3 regions of the Paenibacillus sp. FSL R7-0026 genome follow, and region 1 is predicted to be linked to each of the others. Evidence: riboswitches for the same ligand, from Rfam matches in the RefSeq annotation. Region 1 holds a riboswitch; each other region holds the start of a gene.
What was found. A riboswitch is a leader RNA that binds a small molecule or an ion and turns the genes downstream of it on or off. The one in region 1 is predicted to bind cyclic di-AMP.
Positions count from the first base shown of each region.

Region 2: it holds a riboswitch for cyclic di-AMP, as region 1 does, so the genes downstream of both, MKY44_RS00150 (3D domain-containing protein) here and MKY44_RS16100 (3D domain-containing protein) in region 1, are expected to answer to the same signal.
Region 3: it holds a riboswitch for cyclic di-AMP, as region 1 does, so the genes downstream of both, MKY44_RS08950 (C40 family peptidase) here and MKY44_RS16100 (3D domain-containing protein) in region 1, are expected to answer to the same signal.

Region 1 covers NZ_JBBORG010000001.1:3,654,402-3,657,679, forward strand. The annotation lists gene lpdD (prenylated flavin chaperone LpdD) at 1-235, opposite strand, end outside; gene MKY44_RS16095 (polysaccharide deacetylase family protein) at 390-1,181, shown strand; gene MKY44_RS16100 (3D domain-containing protein) at 1,289-1,963, opposite strand; cyclic di-AMP (ydaO/yuaA leader) riboswitch at 1,966-2,162, opposite strand; gene MKY44_RS16105 (amino acid ABC transporter ATP-binding protein) at 2,380-3,102, opposite strand; gene MKY44_RS16110 (ABC transporter substrate-binding protein/permease) at 3,089-3,278, opposite strand, start outside.
Region 2 covers NZ_JBBORG010000001.1:32,474-35,751, reverse strand. The annotation lists gene rsmA (16S rRNA (adenine(1518)-N(6)/adenine(1519)-N(6))-dimethyltransferase RsmA) at 1-266, opposite strand, end outside; gene rnmV (ribonuclease M5) at 271-816, opposite strand; gene MKY44_RS00150 (3D domain-containing protein) at 972-2,156, opposite strand; cyclic di-AMP (ydaO/yuaA leader) riboswitch at 2,430-2,683, opposite strand; gene MKY44_RS00145 (TatD family hydrolase) at 2,925-3,278, opposite strand, start outside.
Region 3 covers NZ_JBBORG010000001.1:1,928,204-1,931,481, reverse strand. The annotation lists gene MKY44_RS08965 (carbohydrate-binding protein) at 1-89, shown strand, start outside; tRNA gene MKY44_RS08960 (tRNA-Leu) at 233-316, opposite strand; gene pelA (pectate lyase) at 493-1,455, opposite strand; cyclic di-AMP (ydaO/yuaA leader) riboswitch at 1,875-2,006, shown strand; gene MKY44_RS08950 (C40 family peptidase) at 2,012-2,476, shown strand; gene MKY44_RS08945 (carboxymuconolactone decarboxylase family protein) at 2,550-2,879, opposite strand; gene MKY44_RS08940 (hypothetical protein) at 3,022-3,240, opposite strand.

The DNA of each region.
Region 1 (3,278 bases):
TGATCACCGTAACGGTTACTTTCAGCTGCAGGGCAGCCTTTCGAGCAAGCCGCTCACACAGCTCTTGTTCCTTATGCCCAGGAATATGTACCGTCGTCCCGCTTATGCGCTCATGATCCACGTAGAACGTGGCTACGGCGCCAATATGCGCCTTTCCTCCGGTAACGAGAAAAACCTTATCCTCTCCTGCTTCAATCACCTGTAAACGTATGGATTTCAAATCATATGTACTCATATCCTATCCACCTATCCTTTTCTATATGTTATATATGGAGGAATTATGGCTGTCATAAGCTAAATCCGCAATGAAACTTCTCACACTACGCATATTTTATGGAACCCCCGGGCATACCAAGGAGAACGTCATTTTGGAAAAGGAGGCCGTTATTATGCGCGTACGCCTCATTATGCTAATGGTTATCGTTATTTTTCTCGGAGGATATCATGCTCCAGTTTCATCGCGGGATGTTTCAAGCCCGCCAAGTGAATCAGTATCAGGTTCAGATTCTGCGGAAGAAGAACAACTGACATTGGGACAGTTACGTCAAAAATATGCCGATACGTTCAAAACCAATGGTCCTTCAACCAAGAAGGTTGCACTGACTTTTGATGATGTACCTGATCCACGATTTACTCCACAAGTGCTGGATGTATTGAAGAAATACAATGTCAGAGCTACATTCTTCATCGTGGGTAGTCGTGCTGAGAAACATCCGGATCTGGTGAAACGCATCGTTAAGGAAGGGCATATGGTTGGTAATCACAGCTACAATCATCCTGAATTCAGTAAGCTGTCGATGAATGCCTTTCGCAAACAAATTTTACATACCGGGGATATTATTCGACGTTTGGCGGGATATACGCCCAAGATGATTCGGCCACCTTATGGAGACATTAATGAAGAACAGCTGAGATGGGCTGCCAAACAACGCTATAGCATTGTGAACTGGAACGTAGACTCCCTGGACTGGAAAGGCCTCTCCAAGGAAGAGGTGAAGGATAACATCCTATCTGCCGTGAAACCTGGCTCCATCGTTCTACAACATGCAGGAGGCGGTGTAGGATCAAATCTGAACGGTACGATTGAGGCTTTGCCTGAAATCATTGAGGAATTGCGTAATCGGGGATATGAACTGGTCACCTTGGACGAAATGCTGGGATTGCCAAAGGCCAAAGATTAGGATGACCGTGATAACAAATAATGAGAATATTAAAAGGGTGCTGTTCAATCGCAAATTAGCGACTGGCAGACACCCTGTTTGAATTCATTTTAAATGTAATTTACTCTCTACTTCAGAATGTACAGCTCGATATCCTGAAAACCAAATGAGCTTACAGACTGTTTGCTACCCGGGATAAAGATATCAATCCGGTGACCCTTGATTGCACCGCCCACATCCCGCGCTGTGGCTACAAAAGCCTGTTTTGGCAATCCTGGATGGCTGTGACCAGTTACCAGTACTTTGGTTCCAAGTGGAATTACACTTGGATCAACTGCAATCGTGCCCAGTTCAAGGTCATTTCCGAAATAATCGACTGCACCCCATCCTCCATTTTCGGACGGATCTGCAGAGTATGCCGTTGCTTTTACGTTCACAGCTTTGCTGTAATCGAATGTCTTACCCCAGGCTTGAACAACTTTGTTATCTGCGTTAACGTCCAAGCTCGCTGTAGTAACAGTCTTCGCTTGGGTCTTGCTCTCCGTTGCCGCAGCGGCTGCTACATTGTTTGCCTTACCGGGAATCGTAATTTTCAAACCACCATAAATGTTGTAAGCCGAAATGTCGTTGTTTGCTTTAACCAACGTGTTGAGTGCTACTCCATATTGTTTCGATAAGGTGTAGAAGGTATCCCCTTCTTTGGCCACATGAACTGAATCGGCGTGAGCCGGAACGGCTTGAATGAGCATTGCTGTTGTCATTAATGCTACTGCTGTTTTGGCTATACGTTTCTTGTTAATCATGGTCTTCCTCCCTCATTGTGCCTGCGAAGTTAGTTGTCGGATTCGGATGAGGAGCCCACCCTATAGGTTCTTCATTACATTTGAAACGTTATGTACCCCTAATTCACCCCAAGCAGTGTGCCATAGATCTTCCCCCTGCACAATCTGCATCGTTACATCCCCCGCACTCCCTGTCCGGAAGTTTCGGCAGAGTTCAATATATCACAATTTTGTAACCTGAACTTGTAGTAATTCTTACCAAATGGTTTTTAGCATGTCATCATATCTAAGAATACTGCATTCTTTAGAATTATTGGACGACCCGATTCCTTTACATCTGGTAACAGAATAGTTACTTTTCAAATCTATAAATGATTAATACGCACAAAAAAATAGCGTTACCGACTCGATGTCAGTAACGCTATTTAATCTTTCGTTTAGAGTACTTTGGCAAGAAAATCACGTGTACGTGAATTTTTTGGAGCTCCAAACACCTCATCAGGTGTTCCCTCTTCCACAATAACCCCGCCATCCATGAACAAGATGCGGTCTCCCACTTCACGTGCGAAACCCATCTCATGGGTTACGATGACCATCGTCATTCCGCCTTCTGCAAGACGTTTCATGACATCCAGCACTTCACCGACCATCTCAGGGTCCAGTGCCGACGTAGGCTCGTCAAACAGCATCACATGCGGCTGCATGGCCAATGCTCTAGCAATGGCGATCCGCTGTTTCTGTCCACCAGACAGCTGATTCGGGAATGTATCTTTTTTATCGTACAAGCCCACGGTGTTAAGCAGATCAGCAGCAATTTTTTCCGCTTCCTGAGTGGATTGTTTCTTCACTTTAATTGGAGCAATCGTAATGTTTTGCTCTACCGTTTTGTGTGGGAACAGGTTGAAGTGCTGGAACACCATGCCCATTTTCTCACGAGTTGCGTTAATGTTATGCTTGGGGTCCGTGATTGACACGCCTTCAAAATCAATCTCTCCTGAGGTAGGCTGTTCCAGCAGATTCAGACAACGCAAGAAAGTACTTTTACCTGAACCGGAAGGACCGATGACCACGACAACCTCACCTTTGCCAATCGTCACGTTTATGCCCTTAAGCACATCGTTATTTCCATAAGATTTGTGTAATTGTCTAACGTCTATCACTTGCACTCAACTTCCTTTCCAGTCGTCCCAGCAGCTTGGACAAAATGAACGTCATTACAAAGTAGATGGCTGCTGCAATCAAAAATGGACTCAATCCTTGGTACGTAATGTTCTTGACTACACTTGCCTGATACATAATATCCACCATACCGATAACGGAGATAATGGAGGATTCT
Region 2 (3,278 bases), 3.6 Mb from region 1:
GGGATTAAGCGCTGGTCAATCTCTACGGCTGTGACGGGACCAGCTACCCGAGCCAGTCGCTCCGTGAGAGCTCCAATACCCGGCCCAATCTCCAGTGCGCCCTTGGACTCATCCAAATCGGCTGCATTAACGATTTTGTTCAGTATATTTTGATCGATCAGAAAGTTCTGACCCAGACTTTTCTTGAATGAGAATCCGTGTCTTTGAATAATCTCTTTGGTTCGCTTGGGCGTTGCAATTTCTATCTTCTCTTCCATGTCCTTCATATGCTCACAATCCTTCACGTTCAATTTGCGCTAATGCTGTAGAGAACTCTTCCCGTGTAATCTGAAATACACTGAGACGTTTGTGGAACTGCTTCCCGTTACAATAACCGATGCCCAGCAGATTGCCCATCTCCATGCGACGTGCAGCTGCCTGCGGATGCACGATAAGTCCTGCCGCGATCAGGTCCTCCCAATCGATCAGGCTCGGAGCACCTTCGTATGAAGTATGTACGCGCGCCAGAGCATGACGGATCGCCTCCGGTGAGGCATTCTCCACCCCAATGTCCCCTTTGCGCGTTGCATCGGCTTCCGGAATAAAGGCATGTTTGCAGCCTGGCACCTTATTCGCAATAATTTTTCGAATGCGTTCGCCAGCATGATCCGGATCTGTCAGTACAATGACTCCCCGTCTCTCTTGAGCAAGCGCAATCCGCTTCAGAATGCGTTGGTTGATGGCTGATCCACCTGTTTCTATGGTATCGGCTTCCACGGCCCGACGGATAGCTACCGTATCGTCACGGCCTTCCACCACAATGACTTCTTTTATCATGTTCCATTTCTTCCTTTCTAACGCAAAAAGAAGAGGAATATCCTCTTCTCTGCCAAACGGCGGGGGAGACTAAATTCAGACTCCTCCGCCGCATATTCCGCATGAATCATTCATGCAACTATTTTATAGCATTCCCATTTCAAAGTAAAACGATTTTAGTTCGCTTCCGGCTTCACCGGACCGATCACGTAGACCGTCTTGCCTTTCTTACGTCCAAAATTCAGGGCATGCTTCACACTGTCATAATATACATCAATTTTGTTGCCTTTAATGGCACCGCCTGTATCTTCCGCACGACGGAATCCCAGACCTTCGATATATACCCACCAGCCAATTGGAATGACTTTGGGATCAACCGCAATGGTGCGCCCTTCCGTTACACGAGTACCGGAAGCTGTTTTAGTTCCAATGCCAGGCTCTTCGGAAGAGTAGGCAGTCATGGATACATTTTTAAGTACTTTGGAGTATTTAAAAGAAGTCCCGGATACGGTAATCACTTTGCTGCCCGAGGCAGATGTTTTCTTCGAGTTCGTTGTTGTAGCCTTTTTGGTTGTTGACGTTTGAGCCGATACGGTCTGAATCTCAGGTTCTTTCACGACCGGTTTTGCTTTGGTGCCAACAGCGATCACTTTATCTACACGATTATTCGCGACAGATTTGCCGACCATTTTTTTGGAGACCAATTCTCCATCCTGAAATACCTTTTCGATATGCTGCACAATTGTGCCTTCTTTGCCGTTCACAACGACACGGTTATCCCCTTTGTACAAGCTAGGGTCAGCCGTTTTAATGACTTTGTAAGCGATCGGTTGCTCTACTTCCACTGTACGCTTTGTTACGCGCACTACACGGATCTTCATCTCCGCTTTGATCGCAGTTCCAAGCGCCGGATACACTTTATCATTACTTTCAACTTGAATACCTGATTTTTGAATTGCATCTTCTACCGATGAATCGGTTGTATACAGAGTCTTGGTGTCTCCGTCTGCCGTAATGTTAACTGGAACGGCCCGCTCAATAACGATTCGGTCTCCATCTGTAATCGCCCCATTCATGGACATGGATACCTTATCGTGAGGGCTGACTGTGATCGACTGCTCCTCCAGCATTTCCTGAAGCATTCCTGTACGAGTCTCTACCACCTGAGCTTTGCCATCAATAACCAGTGAAATTTGTTTCCCGGCCTGACCGTAAACGACTAACAAGATCATGATTGTAAGCGCAATTGAGAAAATCGCGATCAATGCCATTTGACGCATGTTCTCATGCTTCCACCGCAACGCGAAAGACTTACTGGATGATCGTGACTCATGGGTCTCTTCTGGTTGGAATGTGCCCACTTCTCCGTCCTCCTTCATAGCCTCGCCGTCTAAAGTAATGCATGATGTCTTTGACGTGACTATACCAAATTTTCTACAGAACACAGATCGGACCAACATAATCCGGTTCTGCACCATGAATCAATCTTCGCAACATGATGTCATCCTCCTGAATACCTACCGTATGATGACAATATTTCTTTTATTCAAAAACAAAAAAGCCAAAGAAAGAGTGTAAGAGGAACTCTTTCGTGGCTTCCGAATGATTTTGAATATCGGAAATTCATGCACGAGGTTGCCTCTCTTTTTCCGCTTGCGAGGTTAGCTGTCGGGTTCGGGCGAAAGAGAGCCGCCCTATCTTGGGTCACCCGCTCATGGCGGACGCCCTTGAATTCACCCCGAGACCCAAAGAAGAAATCAAATACGGCTTCGCAGTTCCCTTCGCTGCTTTTGGGTCAGCGAACGTTGCGCATCGGCCAAATACACCGATGTTTAAGCCCTATTGGTTCCCCCGCTCTCCGATAACGGAGACTCAGCGAGACTGATTCATGAAAGTAATGTTGTTTCATCGGAAAGTGTCCCTTTGTTCATCCCCCGAACATCTGTCCAATTTTCCGCACAACAATTCACTGAAAAGATGATATCCTGTTTTGATGCATGTTGTAAAGCGTTGATCAAGTACGTTTTTCTGAATATTTGGTTAAAATATTGTAATATTCTTGATTTATTTGGATCAAAGGGCAAATTACCTCCGCTTACCTGCCTTTTTCACCTCATTTGCTCGTTTTTTTAACGAATCCCAAATCGTTCCATGGCATTTTTGGTTGTTATTGCAGCAATTTCCTCCACCGAAATGCCTTTAATTTCCGCAGCTGCCTCTGCAACCAGACGTACATGCGCTGTCTCATTTCGCTTCCCACGATAAGGGTGAGGTGTCAAATATGGAGCATCTGTTTCAATGAAAAATCGGTCCATAGGAACCTTCTCCAGCACCTCTTTGGGCTGCTTTGCATTTTTGAATGTGATCGGTCCTCCGAAAGAGAGATGGAAGCCCATATCGAGACAACTTTTTGCTGTTTCCCAGCTGCCCGAGAACGAGTGCATCACACCACCAACTTCGCCAGCCTTCTCTTCACGCAAAAT
Region 3 (3,278 bases), 1.7 Mb from region 1:
TGAACACGGGGACCAATACATTGAAAGTGGTTACCACTGGATCGGAAGGACCGAATATTGACAGCGTTAATGTTACCGCAGCACAATAAACGTTCCGTATGGCTGATGGAAGACATTTGCTGTACATGCAGCTAAGCACTAACCTCTTGGATACTAAATCTAGTGTTAGTGTTATATCAAAAAATGCAAAAAAAGACTCCTTAAGTGTTAGCTTAAGGAGTCTTTTTTTAGATGCGGTCGAGAGGACTCGAACCTCCACGGGGGTTAGCCCACACGGACCTGAACCGTGCGCGTCTGCCAATTCCGCCACGACCGCATATTGTATCTCCGTCATCAATATCGGCGACAAGAAATAATATATCATGCGGAATCTATCATGTCAACACTGAAAATAATAACAATAAAGCCCGAACCAGACGTCCGTGTCGATTCGGGCTCTACCTTTAACTGCTGCTAATAGTTTGGTTCATTAAAACGGAAGCATACTTCAAATTACAGCTTGGAAGGCCAGTTACCATACCATGCATAACCACCTCTTCTTTCTTTATCAATATCACTTAATTTGTATTTAACTACCCCGTCACGACCAATAAAGATTGGTTTGTCCGTTCCTATCTCATAGAAGCGTGCCCAAATTGGTGCAGCTTTGGAATCAGCGATAATTTTACTATCTCCATTAGCTCTTTCATACTTGTAACCCGTAATTTTTACCTTGTTAAACCAAGCCTCCGCTCCTTTAATAGATGCGGTAATTTTAGCGTTAGCAGGTCTGGTTTTCAGGAATTTAACAATCGTTACACTCTCTCCAGCTGTCAGCGATGGCACTTCGTAGATTCTTGCGCTCGCTGGTTTAAGGGAACTGGAATCATGTTGTTGTCCCCATCCTGTCAGCTTACCGCCTGAAACGACTTGTGTATTCAGAATCGCCTCCACACCTTTGGCAACTGAATTTTTACTGCGATTAGCAAGTGTACTATCAATAAACGAGAAATCACCTTTGCGTGCTGCTACTTCATCGAGCATGATCATTACATTAATCATGGCATCATCATTGTAGGTAATATGCTTGTGATATCCGGAGCTTTGATAGACCTGTGGCCATCCGCCATTTGAATACTGCATATTGATCAAAAAGTTAATTCCTTTGATTGCAGCTGTGGAGTAACGCGGATCATTCGTCTTTTTAAATTCCTTCGCCAATCTTCTAATTTCTAAGTATGTAGCCTTGTTGTCTATCGTGGACTTTGCCCACTCCCCACTTGTCTGTTTATAATCTTTTCTCCAACCTCCATCCGGCAGCTGGTTCTTCAAAATATCAGAAATACTCGCTGTTGTACCTGATGCATCCGCAGCAGATACCGTCCCTACAGGAAGAACTGCCATTCCAACTGCTGAGAACACCATCGTACATGCCAGGACAAAAGTAACTAATTTCTTCGCTTTCAAATGTAACACTCTCCTATGTTCGTTTTTATAAATCTTCCACTTCTACTTTATCTATGATACGCGTCCCTAAACCTCCTTTATTTGTATTTATCGCATAATAAAATCATTTTAAATCCAATATGTGGATTGGATAATCAGATAATATGCAAAAAATCGATTTTTGTCAATATATGCAACTTAATGAATATAATCTCTATAATTCTACATAACGGAATAGTTCTTTTAACTCATGATAAACCTATCTATTTATCCAAATTCGTCTTAAACGAATCAATAATGACGTTTTTGTCATGAATGATACCCAAACTTGATCCCTTTTTTCATATAAAAACCTTAATTCCGCTAACATTGAGGTATTAAGAAAGGGTTTAAATGGGTTTGACAATTACGCATTTATGCAATATAGTTTCAAATAGTTACAAAAACTTAATTATTCATTGCCGAGTTTCATGTTTGAAAACGGGGGAACCAATTTGGGTGAATTATTCTTATACATAGGAAATATAGGGAACCTTCTACCGAACCCTTAGCTAACTCCGTAGGCATCGAAGGGAGAACATTGATTTTGAAAAAACTGATTATCTCCATTTTTGGAGCAGCTGTATTATTTACATCCGGGGCAACAAGCACAGAGGCAAGCAGTATCAACTCCGTAGTGAACAACATGACAGGTATTCCTTACAAATGGGGTGGCACGACTGTAGCCGGCTTCGACTGTTCTGGTTTTATGAGATATCTTTTCAACAAATACAGCATTGAATTGCCACGTACTTCTCAGCAGCAAGCCAAAACAGGTACGCCTGTATCCAAGAGCAATGTTCGGACAGGTGATCTGGTGTTCTTTAATACAACAGGCAAAGGCATTTCACATACAGGTGTATATATTGGCGGCGGACAATTCGCTCATGCCTCCAGCAGTAAAGGTGTAAGCATCACGAAGTTATCGAATCCATACTTCAATGACCGCTATGTAACAGCACGTCGGGTAACTGGACAGTTTATGTATGATAAAATGTTAGGTAAAATGTAATTCACATACAAAAAGGCATCGGTTATTAACCGGATGCCTTTTTTGTACTTAAAAATGTATGTTGCATTGCTTACTAATGCAGCGCCTTCTGCACTCGCATCGCACCCTGAGACAGGGCATGTCCTCCTCCAACAGCTCCGGCCACCGCAACGGTCTCCATAATCTCCTGATCTGTTGCTCCCTTGGCACGGGCTTCTTCTACATGGTAGAAGGTACATACTTCATTGTTGGCGAATAATCCAATGCCAAGTGCAATTAGCTGTTTTGTCTTTGCATCAATCACGCCAGGTTGGAAACATTCTCCGGTAAACTCATGATACGACTTCACCACACCTGGCAGTACATCGCTTAATGCTCCAATCTGATCCTTGTAGGCATGAACTTTATCATTCATCAATGTCATGGCTTGTAGCACACCCTCTCGGCTATAGTTACAGATCTTCCCTCACTGTACCTATCTTCTCTCCCGAGTGAGTCAATTATGCCAAGAAATCATGGTAATTCCAAACATTTAACTCTCATGGCTCTGCCATAATTATAAGCTGTTACTCACTAAGTGGACTCTGGCGCGGCTCGCTGAACAGCTGATAGCGGTAACCTCGATCCAGCTTAACGACACGTCGATTCTGACGACGGATAAGTACCTGCTCGCCATCCCAGGCAACCACAATTCCCGTTACATCGTTCGATTCCAGCTCGTCCCGAACGACTCTTACTTTCTCACCTGACAGACGCAGGGCGTCCAGTTCTGTATCACTAATCATCTTCATGACTCCTATATTCCAAATTTATTTACAAAAAG